DNA from 2 places in the Arthrobacter sp. KNU-44 genome. Region 1 is predicted to be linked to the other one. Evidence: riboswitches for the same ligand, from Rfam matches in the RefSeq annotation. Region 1 holds a riboswitch; the other holds the start of a gene.
What was found. Region 1 has a riboswitch for S-adenosylmethionine ahead of ACSVHC_RS05830 (hypothetical protein). Riboswitches for the same ligand answer to the same signal wherever they lie in the genome.
Positions count from the first base shown of each region.

Region 2: another riboswitch for S-adenosylmethionine. It lies ahead of ACSVHC_RS18305 (aminotransferase class V-fold PLP-dependent enzyme); the one in region 1 lies ahead of ACSVHC_RS05830 (hypothetical protein).

Region 1 covers NZ_JBPXNG010000002.1:1,087,665-1,095,546, reverse strand. Annotated here, with positions in the region: gene ACSVHC_RS05845 (matrixin family metalloprotease) at 1-204, opposite strand, end outside; gene ACSVHC_RS05840 (VIT1/CCC1 transporter family protein) at 329-1,507, opposite strand; gene ACSVHC_RS05835 (hypothetical protein) at 1,773-1,961, shown strand; gene ACSVHC_RS05830 (hypothetical protein) at 2,002-2,316, opposite strand; SAM riboswitch class IV at 2,331-2,450, opposite strand; gene ACSVHC_RS05825 (sodium:solute symporter family protein) at 2,585-4,117, opposite strand; gene ACSVHC_RS05820 (helix-turn-helix domain-containing protein) at 4,420-4,995, shown strand; gene ACSVHC_RS05815 (ammonium transporter) at 5,266-6,681, shown strand; gene ACSVHC_RS05810 (P-II family nitrogen regulator) at 6,678-7,019, shown strand; gene ACSVHC_RS05805 (APC family permease) at 7,085-7,882, opposite strand, start outside.
Region 2 covers NZ_JBPXNG010000002.1:3,684,685-3,692,566, forward strand. Annotated here, with positions in the region: gene ACSVHC_RS18290 (MFS transporter) at 1-1,283, shown strand, start outside; gene ACSVHC_RS18295 (metal-dependent transcriptional regulator) at 1,340-2,053, opposite strand; gene ACSVHC_RS18300 (class I SAM-dependent methyltransferase) at 2,083-2,859, opposite strand; gene ACSVHC_RS18305 (aminotransferase class V-fold PLP-dependent enzyme) at 2,910-4,334, opposite strand; SAM riboswitch class IV at 4,370-4,482, opposite strand; gene hisN (histidinol-phosphatase) at 4,644-5,456, opposite strand; gene rsgA (ribosome small subunit-dependent GTPase A) at 5,516-6,631, opposite strand; gene aroA (3-phosphoshikimate 1-carboxyvinyltransferase) at 6,634-7,882, opposite strand, start outside.

The DNA.
Region 1 (7,882 bases):
GGCTTCCTCCAGTCCAGGTGGTGGGGTATCCGGCGCACGGGCCGCTTTTTGTGGTGCCTGCCCGGGAGCCCCGTCCTGCCCGGGGCTGCTTGCCGTGGCATGGGCAGAAGGGGTCCGGTTTGGAAGCAAGCCGGTGATCCCGGGGCCGCCGCGGAGGAATCCACTGACCAGGACGGCTACGGCAGCGACGACTGCCACCACCATCAAGTTTCGGAACAGCGCCAGAACGGTACTGGGGCGCTTGGGCGGCGGACCGCCGTCGTAACCGTAGTTTGAATGCAAGTCTTCCCCCAAGTCCCTGCACCGGCGCCCCGTCGGGCCGGCGCTACTAACCGATGACTGCGCCGAAGACGAGTCCCAGCCCATACGTTGCCGCGGCCGCACCGAGCCCGATGGCGAGCTGCCGGAGGCCGCGGGTCAGCGGCGAGGTTCCGGACAACAAGCCGACGACGGCGCCGGTCGACAGAAGCGCGATGCCCACCAGCGTACCGGCCACAGCAAGCGCCGCGAAGCCCGTCATGCCGAAGATGAACGGCAGGATGGGCACGATGGCGCCCGAAGCGAAGAAGCAGAAGCTCGAGATCGCGGCACCCCAGGCGGAGCCTACGGCCTCGTGCTCGTTGACGGTTTCTTCCACTTCGGGTTGGAGCGAGAGGCTGGGATCGCAATCGCAGCTGTAGAGGCCCATGCGTTCGGCGGCCCGGTGTTCGGCGGCTTCTCGGGACATGCCCCGGGCCAGATACACCAAGACCAGCTCATTGTGCTCGATGTCCAGCGCAGGGGCTGCGGTGAGCGTGGCCTGGGTGGGGCGGGTGGCCTTGAGGAGCTCGAGTTGCGAGCGCACCGAGACATACTCGCCGGCACCCATGGACAAGGCGCCCGCCAGCAGGCCTGCGATGCCGCTGAACAGGACCACGGTGGCGGGAACGCCGGTGGCCGCCATGCCCATTACGAGTGAAAGGTTGCTGACAAGGCCGTCGTTGGCGCCGAATACGGCCGCGCGGAACGTGCCGGACAACCTGTTGCGGCCGCGCGTCGCCAGGCCGCGGACTACTTCTTCGTGGATCTGTTCGTCGGCCGCCATGGCGCGGGTCGCTGCCGGATCCTTCGCGTAAGGCGAGCGGCCTTCAGCCCGTTGGGCGAGGGCCAGCACGAACACCGATCCGAAGTTCCGGGCCAGGAAGCCGAGCATTTGGCTTCGGACCGAGGCCGCCTTCGGCATACCGGCATGTTCGCCGAGGAGCTTGAGCCAGTGTGCCTCATGGCGGCCTTCAGCCTCTGCGAGGGCCAAAAGGATTTCGCGTTCCTCGCCGTCGCGGCGCTGCGCCAGTTGGCGGTAAACGGCGGCCTCGGCTCGCTCATCCGCCAAGTACTGCCGCCAGCGCTTGATGTCCGACGACGACGGGGGAGCCTTGGGGGCTGCTACGTCCTGCGATGGACTGCTTGAGTCCTGCGGATTATCTGGATGCGAGTTGTCTGGATGCGAGGGTTTTGTGTGCGGTTGCACCGGGACTCCTGGGTTGCTGGGGCGGGCTTCATCGCCTCATTGCGGCTCCACTCTATCGCCAATTTCCGCGGTTTTTCGGCCGGTAATCCTCACTGGAGAATTTAGGTCCCCCTCAAAAACGGGAGGCTCCCGGGAAGCCTTGACCACGGCAGGGGGCAGTGCTGGGATGGATGGACAGGGTCCACGAATTGGCGGGGTAGCGCTGGACGGCTGCCTCCTATGCCTGTGCGATGGGCTCAGCGGCACGTCGAACGGAGGTTGCACCATGGACAGCACCGAGACCCACGCCCGCCACCCCGACCGTCCCACGGTCGAGGCCGATCCCGCCTATGACTACAACGAGGACCTGGCGGTGGACGAGGACTGGGACGACCAATCCGAGGTTCTTGACGACGACGAGCGGCCGGTTGCCCTCGATGCCGACGAACACCGTGAGGCTGAAGAGATCGAGTAGCCCCGGGCTCCGCTGAACCCGAGGTGCTAAACCCGGGCGGCTAAAACGCGCTCAGGATGAAGTGCCTCTGCACGCCTGCCCGGTGCCCGGTTGCCGCCACCGTAAGGGTGAGTTTCCGTGTCGCCGGGAACCAGCGGGCGGGCTGGACCGCCTTTGAGAGCGCTTCGGTGATGAGCCGCGGCTCATGATGCCAATAGCGTTCCAAGTTCCCGTCCACCACGAACGTGATGGAGCCTTGGGACAGGTCGACGCCGGGAATCACCCGGACGAACTCGTCCACCCGCCGGGGGCGGGGCAACAACAGGGTGCCGGACTGGGTGGTGCGGTCGGCGGTGGCGCCGATTTCGAAAGGCATGGCCTTCTCCTGTGGAGTTGCTCTTGCCCGTTCGGTTGTCTCTGGTCCGAGCCGGGCCGCTTCTTCATCCGAACCACCCGCGAACATGGGGTTGGCGTGTGGCAAGTCGGAGCTTGGCACCACATCTCTTGAAGCTCTTCCTACTGTACATGGAACGGTACAATCGCGGCCCGGTATTAAGGCTCGGTAGAAATGGTTCCAAAAGGCAGCGGCGCCGCACCCTCGAGGAGAAGGTGCGGCGCCGCCGTCGTACTTGATTCTGTGAAGCTTAGTGGCTGGCCACCGGGTGGGCTTCCAAGGGGAGCTCCTCCACGGCTGCTCCGGCAACGCGGCGGTCCCAAGCTTCGCGGACCGCGGGTTCGGTTGGCGGGGTCAGCAGGGAGACCACAACGTAGACCACGAGCGAGGCGCCGAGGCCCCAGTAGATGGGATCGTTGGCGTAGACGCCGTCTTCGCTGGGGATGATTCCCGTGGCGTAGGCGATCAGCAGGCCCAGCGTCAGTACGGACCCGACCGCCATGGACCAGGCCGCGGCAATACCGGTGCCGCGCTTCCAGACCAGCCCGCCCAGGATGGCAACCAGGAGTCCACCCACGAGGATGTCGTAGGCGATGGTCAGGGCTACCACGACGTCTTGCGCCGCCATCGAGATCAGCACGGCAACGATGCCCAGGCCAAGGACCCAGTACCGGTTGGCCTTGACGTCGTGCTCGGGGTTTTCGGTGTCGTCGGTGTTGATTGTCTTGCCGAACCAGCTGGCCACGAACGGGACTACGTCGGCGCGGGCAACGGTGGCTGCGGCGATGAGGGCCCCGGAAGCGGTGGACATCATGGCCGCGACTGCCGCGGCCATGACGAGGCCGCCGATGCCGATCGGCAGGATGTGGGTGGCTACCTCGGCGTAGACAACGTCTTTGCCGAGGGCCTTGACGTCGATATTGGGCAGGGCCACGCGGGCGGCAAGGCCGATCAAAGCTCCGGCGACGCCGTACAGGACGCAGTAGATGCCGGCAGTGGCGCCGCCCCAACGGGCCACCTTGGGGGTCTTGGCGGTGAAGACGCGCTGCCAGATGTCCTGGCCGATCAGGAGGCCCAGGGTGTAGACCACGAAGTACGTGATGATGGTCTGCGCTCCGATGCCGTCCAACTGGAAGAAGCTGGCGTCAACGCGGGCACGGATGCCGTCGAAGCCGCCGGCGGCGTTGAGGACGAACGGGAGCATGAGGAAGAAGATGCCTACCGTCTTGATGATGAACTGCACCTGGTCGGCGAGGGTGATGGACCACATGCCGCCGATGGTGGAGTAGACGAGGACGATTGCGCCGCCGACGGCGATGGCAAGCCAGCGCTCCCAGCCGAAGAGGACAACGAAGATGGTGGCGTAGGCACCAGTGGACGTGGCGCACAGCATGAGTGTGTAGGCCAGCATGACGATGCCGGAGGTCTGCGTGGCTCGCTGGCCGTAGCGCAGGCTCAGCATCTGGGAGACCGTGTAGATCTTCAGTCGCTGGATGGTGCCGGCGAAAAGCAGGCTCAGGAGGAGCACGCCCGAACCGATCGCGACCACCAGCCACATGCCGGAGACACCGAACTTGTAGCCGAGACCGACGCCGCCAACCGTCGATGCGCCGCCGAGGACGACGGCGGCCATGGTGCCGGTGTAGAGCATCGGACCGAGGCGGCGTCCTGCCACCAGGAAGTCGCTGTTGTTCTTGGTGCGCGACTTGCCCCACCAGCCGAAGGCCAGCATGGCAAGCAAATACACCACCACGATCGCAATATTGATGAACGAAGAGTCCACGGTTGGCTCCTGAAAGTGATGCGCAGAGCTCTGGGGGATTCCGACGCCGGTCCGCTGGGTTCGCGCGGGGTTGCGGAAGGTCTCTGCGCTGGTGATTGGGGAGAGTAGTCTGTGATGTATGCCTCACAAACAACACTTGTTGCCTATGAGGATACGTAGTGATGCGAGTAACAGTCAAGACGCTGTCTTGCACAGCGGACTCATCGGCGGCCCTCCGGCTAGCCAAAGGCCCTGCCACGCGGGCGATCCGGCTACTATTGCTGCAATGACAGGGCCGCATAAACGGCCTGAAAGGTTCGTGAATGAAGGCTCTCCCCGTTGAACCGAGCAATGTCCCCGTTGCCATCGGTTCCAGAATCCGCGCCGCCCGCCAATCGCAGCGGCTCACCATCGAGCAGGTTGCCGACGCCACTGGCCTCACCAAAGGGTTCCTGAGCCGTGTGGAGCGTGACCTGACATCGCCGTCGGTCGCTTCCCTTGTGACGCTTTGCCAAGTTCTCTCAGTGTCCATCGGAGACCTTTTCGCCGCACCGGAGACACACCTGACCCGGCGCGACGACGGGCCGAGGATTTCGCTCGGTGGCCAGGGAATCGTGGAGCGGCTCCTGACTGCCCGATCGGAACGGAGGTTGCAGATCCTGCAGGCCTCCATCGAGCCACGCGGCCGCGGAGAAGCCGAGCTTTACGCCGTCGATTGTGACGTCGATGTCCTGCACGTCGTCAAGGGCCGGATCAAATTGATCCTCACCAACGAGGAGTACGAGCTCGAAGAAGGAGACACGCTGTCCTTCCCGGGCCGCGAGCCGCACACCTGGGTCAATCCGACGGACGAGCCCGTCGAGGTTCTCTGGATCCTGGTGCCGGCAGCCAGCCGCTGACGCTGGCGCCTTGGCCACCCGGCGTACGAGGCCGACACGCGGCGTGTAACACGCCTGAAACATGACTGACTTCCGGATTTAACCCTGGGGCCTTTGGTGTTACGTGCCTGAAATGAGCCGTGCCGAAGGCTGAAACAGGCCGACTGTACGTTCGAGTCAACGCAACTTGTCAAGGTCGGTAACCCGTGAGGTACCAGGACCTGTTCGTTTTAAAAATGGTCTCGCCGTGCGGGCGCCATGGAGCGCCGTATATGCAGGAAGGCTCCCGAAATGAACCCAGTATTCTTCAGCGTAGGGCTGGATGTGAACCCCCAGACCCTCGATCCCGGCGCAACAGCCTGGATGCTTGCAGCTTCCGCCCTCGTTCTACTCATGACGCCAGGTTTGGCGTTCTTCTACGGCGGCCTGGTCAGGATGAAGTCCGTCCTCAACATCATGATGATGAGCTTCGGTGCCATCGGCGTGGTCGCGGTGGTCTGGGCCCTGTGGGGCTACGGACTCGCGTTCGGCCCGGATACCCTGGGCGGCTTCATCGGAGATCCCTTCGCGAACTTCGGACTCAGCGGACTGGCCAGCGTCATTGGCGGGAAAGCCCCAGGGCTGCCGGACATGGTCTTCATAGGATTCCAAGCCACGTTCGCCATCATCACTGTCGCGCTGATCAGCGGCGCTGTGGCTGAACGTGTCAGGTTTGGCCCATGGCTGCTGTTTGCCGGCCTTTGGGTGACTATCGTCTACGCTCCCATCGCCCACTGGGTCTGGGGCGGCGGGCTCTTCGGTTCCACCGGGATCATCGGCAGCAAGATCTCAGCCCTCGACTTTGCCGGTGGCACCGTCGTCCACATGAATGCGGGCATGGCCGGGCTGATGCTGGCAGTCGTGCTCGGCAAACGGCTCGGATTCATGAAAGATCCCAACATCCGGCCGCACAACCTCCCCTTCGTGATGCTCGGGGCAGGCCTGCTGTGGTTCGGCTGGTTCGGCTTCAACGCCGGTTCGGAACTGGCCGCTGATGGAATCGCAGCGCTCGCCTGGACAAATACCCTCCTGGCCACAAGCGCAGCGCTCCTTGGCTGGCTGCTTGTCGAAAGGCTCCGCGACGGCCACGCGACGTCCCTCGGCGCCGCATCCGGCGCCGTCGCGGGCTTGGTGGCAGTCACCCCGGCCTGTGGATTCGTGGATCCGATTGGCGCGATCGTCATCGGCGTCATCGCCGGTGCCATCTGCGCGCTGGCCATCGGACTGAAGTTCAAGATCGGCCTGGACGATTCCTTGGACGTTGTTGCCGTCCACTTTGTCGGCGGCCTGTGGGGGACCCTGTCCCTCGGATTCTTCGCCGTACCCTCGGCAAAGACTGAGGGCGGTCTTTTCTACGGCGGCGGCCTGACCCAGTTCTGGCCCCAAATATTGACGGCGCTGGTGGTCACCGCGTGGACGGCGATCATGACGACGCTCATCGGGCTGGCCATCCACAAGACTGTGGGCATGCGCGTCAAGGAGCACGAAGAGCTGGCGGGCATCGACATCACGGAGCACGCGGAAACAGCCTACGAGTTGGCCATGGTCGGCGGATCCTTCAATCCCGGAGAACCACAGAACGGCAAAACTCCGTCGGGTTCCAGCGGTGAACCAGAAGCTAGCTCTAACGGGAAAACAGATCGGATGCGCAGCAAGGCGTCGACGTGAAACTGGTTACGGCCATCGTGAGGCCGGAGCGGATCGACGAGGTCCGGGAAGCCCTGGAACGCTTTGGAGTCAACGGGATGACCGTGAGCCAAGCGAACGGATATGGCCAACAACGGGGCTACATCGAGGTGTACCGGGGCGCGGAATACAACTCCGATCTCCTTCCCAAAATCCGGGTGGAGGTCCTGGCGACGGACGAGCTGGTGGACGGAATAGTGGACGCCATCATCTCCGGCGCCAGTACCGGCCAATTCGGGGACGGCAAGATCTGGACCATCGAGGTCTCCCAGGCGGTGCGAGTCCGGACAGGGGAGCGCGGCGCGTCTGCGATCAGCTAGGGCGATCGCCTGGAAAACACTGTGTGGGTGCCGCTCCATGAGGAGCGGCACCCACACTGCCATGTTCAGCCCACGTGCACCCAGGGCCTGCGCGTGATGTCTGGTTCGGCTTCGCGCAGCACTTCGCGGGTTACCGGGGCGATCTCGCCTTCGCCGAAGAAAAGGAACTTGCTCAGGTTGGCGATGGGGTTGCCTTCGGTCCAGCGGAAATAGATATGCGGCATGAGTCCCGTGACGTCCCGGATGTGGAGGAGCACCGCCGCGAGTGTGTTGGGCACGTTGTTGCTGTGGATCTCCAGGATCTTGAAGCCGTGCCGGACCTTGCCTTCCACGAGGAGTTCCTGCTCGAAGTCGGAGCTGTCATCCACGATGATCTCGATGAAGATCGCGTGGCTGTCTACCGGCAAGTGGTTGGCTTGCTGGGCGTGCTGCAGCTTCAATTCGTACCGGTCGGCGCTGAGCCGCTTGGGTTCGTGCGCGATGATCCGGATAGGGCCTTCCTCGTTGGAGGCCGTGAACTCAAGTGCCATCTGGTCCATCTTGATGTGCGTAGCCCGCAGCTCAAAGGACCGGCGTATGCGCGACGCGAAGCTCACCAGGACAATGCCAAGGATGAACAGGGCCGCTATCCTGATGCCGTCCGGGCGTTCCACCACATTGGCCACGGTGGTGTAGGCGAAGACGACCGCCACCGCACCGAAAGCGATGGACTTGGCCTTCTGCTTCTTCCGGCGGGCGGACAGGGTGACTGCGATCGAGGCCGAGGTCATGAGGACCAGGACGCCGGTGGCGTAGGCGCCGCCTTGGGCCTCCACGTTTGCTTCGAAGACCAACGTGATGATGAATCCAACTGCGGTGAAGAC
Region 2 (7,882 bases), 2.6 Mb from region 1:
GGGTGGTGGATGCCTACCTTTTGACCCTCGGCGCGCTGATCCTGGTCGCCGGATCCCTCTCGGACCATTTCGGCCGCGCTCGCATCCTGGAGTGGGGACTCGCCGGCTTCACCCTCACCTCCGTCACGTGCGGTCTCGCCTGGAACGGGGAAGTGCTCGTGGTGTCGCGGGCCCTGCAGGGGATCGCCGGGGCACTGCTTGTCCCGAGTTCGCTCGCCATGATCGTCACCTTCTTCTCCGGGCCGGCGCAGTCCAAGGCAATCGGCCAATGGTCCGGTTGGACGAGCGCGGCCGCTATTGTCGCCCCGTTGATCGGCGGCGTATCGGTCGACCTGCTGTCCTGGCGCGTCATCTTCTTTATCAATGTGGTTCCGGCCGTTGCCGTCTGGCCGATCCTCGCGGGGCTGCGGAAGTCCGATGCCGCAACGGACACAAGCAAGAAGATCGACTACCTCGGCGCATTCCTGGCCATGGTGGGACTCGGTGGCCCGGTCTACGCTTTCATCGAACAAGGGCGCATGGGCTGGAGCAACATGGTGGTCTGGATGCCGCTCGCCGTCGGAGCCGTTGGCCTGGTCCTCTTCCTGATCCACGAAGCCAGGACCCCGGAACCAATGCTGCCCCTGCGGCTCTTCGGAATCCGTAATTTCGGTTGGGGAAACATCGCCACGCTGGCCATCTACGGCGCCCTGTCCCTCGGCTTCTTCGCCGTAGGCATCTACTTGCAGCAAGTGGGAGGGATGAAAGCAACCACTGCGGGTATCGCGTTGCTTCCCGCGACGGTCCTCCTGATGCTCACGGCTTCATTCTTCGGCGGACTGGCAGGCAAGTACGGCCCACGGTGGTTCATGACAGCCGGTCCGTTCATCTGCGGTGTCGGTTTTCTCATGACGTTGGCCGTCCAGGAGCCCTTGAACTACTGGACCCAAGTGCTGCCCGGGCAGATCGTCTTCGGGATCGGCCTCAGCACCTTGGTTGCGCCCCTCACCGCGGCCATCCTCGGCGCGGTACCCACCGAAGAGGCAGGGATCGGTTCCGCAGTGAACAACGCGGTTGCCCGTATCGCAGGCCTGATCTGCATCGCGTTTGCCGGGCTCATCATCGGCCCGGTCTTCACCCGCCAAGGTCTCATGAACGCCCTGGTGGTCACCGCTGTGCTGTTCTTCCTCGGGGCGGCGGCATCCGCCGTCGGGATCCGGAACCCGGTCTTGGGTGCTGCAGTGATGGACTCTCCGGAAGGTCCAGCCGCCGACGACGGCGGGACGGCCGCCCAGCGCGCCTGAACAGTGCTTTCCAGGACACGCTTTCTAAGACACAGGCTTTTCAGTACACAGCTTAGTCAGCGTTCCGCGAGGACGCAGCCTTCGTGGACGGCGTCCGTGGCCACCCAGAGCGCCGAGGCGACCTCATCGGCGAGATCGTAGTCGCGGCTGCCCGGACCTTTTCCGATCCGCACCACCAGCGCACCGCCGAACGGTTTGCGGCCAATCACCTCGATGCTGGCATCGAGGTCGATTTCCTCGGCAGACAGGTACCTCAGCAGCTCCGGGTTTTCGTCGCTGATCCGGGTGATCTTTCCTGAATGGCCGTCGTCGAGCTCGATCATCCGGTGCGCATGCGGCAGGCTCACCGAACCGTCCGCGGCGGGGATGGGGTCACCATGGGGATCGCGTCCGGGGTTGCCCAGCTTGGCGGCCATGCGATCGATGAAGGTGTCCGAGACGGCGTGCTCGAGCATCTCGGCCTCGTCGTGGACTTCATCCCAGCTGTAGCCCAACTCCCTCACGAGGTAGGTCTCGATCAGGCGGTGCCGGCGGACCATGCCCAGGGCAAGCTGCATTCCCTGGGGTGTCAAAGTAATGGCGCTGTAGGGCTGGTGGTCAACCAGGCCTTGGTCCTTGAGCTTGCGGACCATCTCCGAGACGGAGGAATTGGCGACACCGAGCCGCTGCGCGAGCTGTGAGGACGTGATGGGTTTGTCCTGCCACTCCGTAAAGGAGTAGATGACCTTGACGTAGTCCTCGATCGAGGAGGAGGGCGCACTGGTCTTCACGGTTCCAAGCCTATCGCGTACCGGCCGAATCAGACTTTCCGCGCCCGCCAGCTCTGCGTGAGATAAGGCAACGGGATGACCTCGCCCTCGGCATGGCCCAGATGTTCGAAGAGGTACCACTGAAGGTTGCCCATGACTTTGGCCCGGTTGGCGTCATTCGCCCTCAGGTAGTAGCTGCGCGACTTCACAAGTTCGAGGATGTCGGCCGGAGTCACGGGATCCTCCCAATGTGTCACGTGACTTTCGAGACCCGCGAACTCCGGGCCCACCACAGGCCGGAAGTCCGGTTTGTGGACATCGCCGGCATGCATGATGCGGGTCAATCGATGGACCCAGGGCACCGAAGTGTCCATTTGGTTCCAGATCAAGCCGATAGTGCCCTGGGGTCGAAGGATCCGGGCGATCTCGGTGCTCGCGGCGAGGGGATCGCACCAGTGCCAGGCCTGGGCAACGCTGACGACGTCGAATGCTGAGTCCGCCAGTCCAGTTGCCTCGGCAGTGCCCTCCAGGGTGATCACTTGTGGATACGTTTTGCGGAGCTGGGTGAGCATGTCCATCGAGGGGTCCACTGCGGACACCGCGAGCCCGCGCTCGACGAAGAGCGCGGTGAACTTTCCGGTGCCGGCGCCGATGTCTGCCGCGTCCCGGGCGCCTTCCGGCAGCAGCCAGTCGGCCGAATCCGCAGGGTAGCCGGGCCGGACACGATCATAGTGTTCTCCGCCGTCCTGGAAACTCCGGCCGAGTTCAAGGCGCCGTTCCTCATAGAGCTTGGGGCCGGCTGATGTGCCTTTGGGTCGCGGGGCCACGCAGGAACTCCTTCGTAGGACAGGAAAAATACCCTACGAATCTACCGCAATCAGTCAGTGCTGCAGGGAGCGGCTCCCGCGGTCCCGGGAGTGTTGGGAGCCCACTCCGGGTAGCTGCGGTGGTCGTTCGCCGGCACCCAGCGGCCGGCATCCACTACGTAGTCCCAGCCGAGGCCGTTGCTCTTGAGCGCGTGGATGCCCGCAATGAGCCGGGTGGCGTCTTCCAAGCGCGAGCCCACGCCGAAACTGGCTCGAAGTGATCCGGAGGGCAGGCCGAGGCGCTTGAGCAGCGGGTGGGCGCAAAAGCGTCCGTCGCGCAGGCCAATGCCGTGCTCGGCCGCAAGATAGGCAGCCACAAGTCCGGCGTCGTAGCCCTGGAGCGAGAAGTTCACGACGCCGATGGTGTCCTGGGGATCCGTGTCGCTGAAGATCTGGTGCACGGTCACGCCGTCGATTTGCTTGAGGCCCTCGACCAGATGCGAGCGGATGGCTGCCTCGTGGGCGTGCCATTCATCGTGGTCGAGGCTGGCGATGACCTGTGTGGCCCGGGCGAGTGTGGCCGCGCCGAGTACGTTCGGCGAGCCGCCTTCGTGCCTGGCCGGTCCTGTGGCCCAGCTGACGGAATCGAGGCGCGCTTCTCGGACGGCGCCGCCTCCGGCCAGGTGCGGTGTACCGGCGTCGAGCCAGTCGGGACGGCCCACCAGGACACCTGCGCCGAACGGCGCATAAAGCTTATGCCCCGAGAAAACCAAGTAGTCGACATCCGCGGCGGCGATGTCGATTCTGCGGTGCGGGGCGAGTTGCGCCGCGTCCACCACAATCCGCGCCCCGAATTCGTGGGCCAAGGCAGCGAGTTCCTTGATGGGCAGGATTTCGCCGGTCACGTTTGACGCGCCGGTGACAGCCAGGAGGCTGACGCCGCCGTGGGAGAGCGCTGTGCGGACGTTGGCGACGGTCTCGGACAACGTTCCCGCGGCAACGATGCTGCGGTGGGGGACACTTTGCCACGGGAGGAGATTGGCGTGGTGCTCGATGTCCAGGTAAAGGACTTCGCCAATGTGTCGACCGTCCTCAACTGGCAGGCAGCCGGCCAGTAGATTGAGGGAATCAGTGGTGTTGCGCGTGAAAATGACCGAATCGTCCGGCCGGCCGCCAACGAAGTCACGGACGATGTTGCGGGCGTTTTCATAGACCGAGGTGCTGATTTGGGAGGCATAGCCTGCGCCGCGGTGGACGCTCGCGTAGTACGGCAGGATCTCGTTGAGGTACGCGGAAACCACCGTCAGGGCAGGTGCGGAAGCGCCGTAGTCAAGATTGGCGTAGCGGATGTGGCCGCCCTGGATCAAGGGTGCCTGCAACTCCGCGCCGGTGACCGCAGCGAGTGGGCGCGATGCCCGGGGGAGGGTTTCACCGCGGTGCTGTGCAGATTCGTTGTTCAGCGAAAGAGCCTGGGAAGTAAATGTGGCTGTGCTCATGGGACCTCACTCAAGAGGGACCCCTGCGTGCAGGGGGTCCGCGCTTGCCGCATCCGTTCCGGACCGGCCGGGTCGTCACCCGGGGCACCCCGCCGCGATGGAGGGTTGCCGGCCAGCAAACCGGGGTTTCGCGCTGGCACTCGTGACCTGTAAAGAGCGTAGGACACCGGCAAGGCTCATTCCAATGTGACCGGCGATTGTTAAGCGGATTATTACACCGCCGGAAAAATGTGCCTCCTGCCGAAGAAAAAGCGGCGGACGCCCCCAAAAGTGGGCGTCCGCCGTCGTTTATTCAGTGGAGAGAGTGGACTAGAGGAGGTCGTCGAGCTCGGGGTTGAGCCTCTTGAGGACCTCGGAGTGCAGGATCGAGTTAGTGGCCACGGCGTTTCCGCCGAAGGGACCATCCGCACCGTCCAGGGACGTGAAGCGCCCGCCGGCTTCCGTCACGATCGGCACCAAAGCCGCCATGTCGTAGACCTGGAGTTCCGGCTCGGCAGCGATGTCCACGGCGCCCTCGGCCACGAGGCAGTAGGACCAGAAATCGCCATACGCACGGCTGCGCCAGACATCGTTCTCGAGGCCCAGGAAGTTGTCCAGCTTATCGTGCTGCTTCCACTCGGAAAGCTCGGAGTAGGAAAGCGAGGCGTCTTCGAGCCGCGACACGTTGGAAACCTTCAACCGGGTGGCTGCGGCCAGCGACCGGCCCATGTAGGCGCCCGAGCCCTTGGCCGCCCACCAACGCTTGCCGAGCGCCGGAGCGCTCACGAGCCCCACTACTACCTCGCCCTCGTCCACGAGGGCGATCAGCGTAGCCCAGACGGGTACGCCACGCACGAAGTTCTTGGTCCCGTCAATGGGGTCGATGATCCAACGCCTCGAGCCGTGGCCCGTGCTGCCGAATTCTTCCCCGAGGACGGCGTCGCGGGGGCGGGAACGGGAGAGCTGCCCACGGATTGCTTCCTCTGCTGCTTTGTCGGCATCGGTGACGGGGCTCAGGTCGGGTTTGGTCTCGACCTGGAGGTCCAGTGCCTTGAACCGCTCCATTGTCAGGGAATCGACGGAGTCGGCCAGGACGTGTGCCAGCCGCAGGTCGTCGTTGTAGCTCGAATCGGGTTGGGTCATGGTTCCAAACTACCGTCTGTTCGCCGGTGAGCCGGGGAGGTAGGACGGCAGGCGCGCAGTTAGTTGACCGTACCCAATTCCTTGGTCTCCTGGGCTTCCATGCGCGGGTCCGCGCCGAGGAGCCGGCGCAACGACGCCAAGCGGGCCGGACCTGCCTCGCCGGCGTGGCCGTCGGCGACCCAGGAATCCAGTCCGCATCGAACCGCGGAGGCATCGTGCTTGCAGCCTCGCTCGCACATCTCCGTTCCGGGTTCCAGATCCGGGAAGGCATGCAGGATGCGGTCCGGGTTCACGTGGGCGAGGCCGAAGGAGCGGATGCCGGGCGTATCGATGATCCAGCTGCCCCCGGGGGCATCGCTGAGCTTCAGTGCGAGGGCAGAGGACGAAGTGTGCCGTCCCCGACCCGTCACGGCGTTGACCCCGCCCGTGGCGCGCTCGGCGCCGGTGAGGGCATTCACCATCGTGGACTTCCCGACGCCGGAATGGCCCAGGAGCACAGTGACCTTGCCGTCGAGGTAGTCCCGCAATTGGCCGACGGCGTCGCCATCAAGGCGGGCGGAGAGGCCGTCGTCTGAACGGGCATCGATGCCGGAGGCGCCGGCGTCGGCCGTGCGGCTGATGATGATGGGGAAACCAAGGCTCACATAGTTGGCGAGCAATTCCGTCGGATCCTTGACGTCCGCTTTGGTGACGAGCAGCAACGGCTCGATTCCGGCGTCGTACGCTGCCACCAAGGCGCGGTCGATGAATCCGGTGCGCGGCTCCGGATTGGCGGCCGCAACCACCACCACGAGCTGATCGGCGTTGGCGACGACGGCCCGTTCGATCGGATCCGTGTCGTCGGCGCTTCGTCGCAGGAGGGTCTTTCGCTCCTGGACGCGCACGAGGCGAGCGAGGGTGTCCGGGGCTCCGGACACATCGCCGACGAGGGCCACGAAGTCTCCGGGAACCACGGGGGAGCGCCTCAGTTCCCGGGCGCGTGCGGCAATCACAATGCGTTCGTTGTCCGAGCTTTCGCCCACGATCGCGGTGTAACGGCCGCGGTCGACTGTGATGATGCGCCCGATCACGGCGTCGTCGTGGCTCGGGCGGTCTTTCGTGCGGGGGCGTGTGCCCTTCTTGTTGGGGCGGATCCGGACATCGGACTCATCCCAGGAGCTTGCGTCGCGGGCCATCGTTAGTTGCTTGTCTCCGTTGAAACGGTGTCCGCGCCCGCTGGGCCGGAACTGAGCATCGATGCCCAGATTTGCGGAAATTCGGGCATGGTCTTGGAAGTCGTCGCGATGTCTTCGACCTGGACACCCTCGATGGCGAGCCCAAGGATGGCGCCCGCGGTAGCCATGCGGTGGTCGGCATAGCTGCGCACGACGCCGGCGTGCAGCGCCGCGGGCCGGATCACCAAGCCGTCGCTGGTTTCCTCGGCGTCGCCGCCAAGCCGGTTGATTTCGGCGACCAAAGCAGCCAGCCTGTCCGTTTCGTGGCCCCGCAAATGAGCGATGCCGGTGAGCCGGGAAGGGCTGGTTGCCAGGGCGCACAATGCCGCAACGGTAGGGGCGAGTTCGCTGGTTTCGTCGAAGTCCGCGCCAAGGATCTCCGGTCCGCCGGTGACTGTCAGCGTGCCGTTGTCCAGCGTGACAGTGGCACCCATGGCGGCGAGGATGTCCCGCCAGAGGTCCCCGACTTGCGTGGTGTTGGCCGGCCAGTTGGGAATCCGGACAGTTCCCTTCGTGGCCAACGCCGCGGCGAGGAAGGGACCCGCGTTGGAGAGATCCTGCTCGATCCTCTCGTCGAACGCCTGGATGGTACCGGGGGCGACGCGCCAATGGTTCGGCACGGAGTCATCCACCTGCACTCCGACGCCGCGCAGGACCGAGACGGTCATGTTGATGTGGTCAAGGCTCGGTACGGGTTTGCCGACATGTTCCAGGTGAAGGCCCTCATCGAACCGGGCACCGACCAGCAACAGGGCGGAGACGAACTGCGACGAGGCGCTCGCATCGATCACCAGGTGGCCACCGCGGACAGAGCCCGTGCCGGATACTTTGAACGGCAGGGAGCTCGCCGCGTGCCCGTCCAGTGCGCTGACTTCCAGCCCGAGTGTCCGGAGGGCCTCGATAATGGTGCCCATGGGACGTTGGCGTGCGTGGGGATCGCCGTCGAACACCGAAGCGCCGTTGCGCAGGGCCGCGAGCGGCGGCACGAAACGCATGACCGTGCCGGCCAGGCCACAGTCGATGGCGGTCTCCGACGCGACGGCCACGGGGTCGATCGGAGTGACTTCAAGGTCCGGGCCGTAGTGTCCATCGCCGGGAACCTCGGTAATGGTGGCGCCAAGCCGGCGGAGGGCCTCGACCATGAGTGCCGAATCCCGTGAATGCAAGGGTGCCCGCAGCCTGCTTGGGCCGTTGGCCAATGCCGCCAGGACC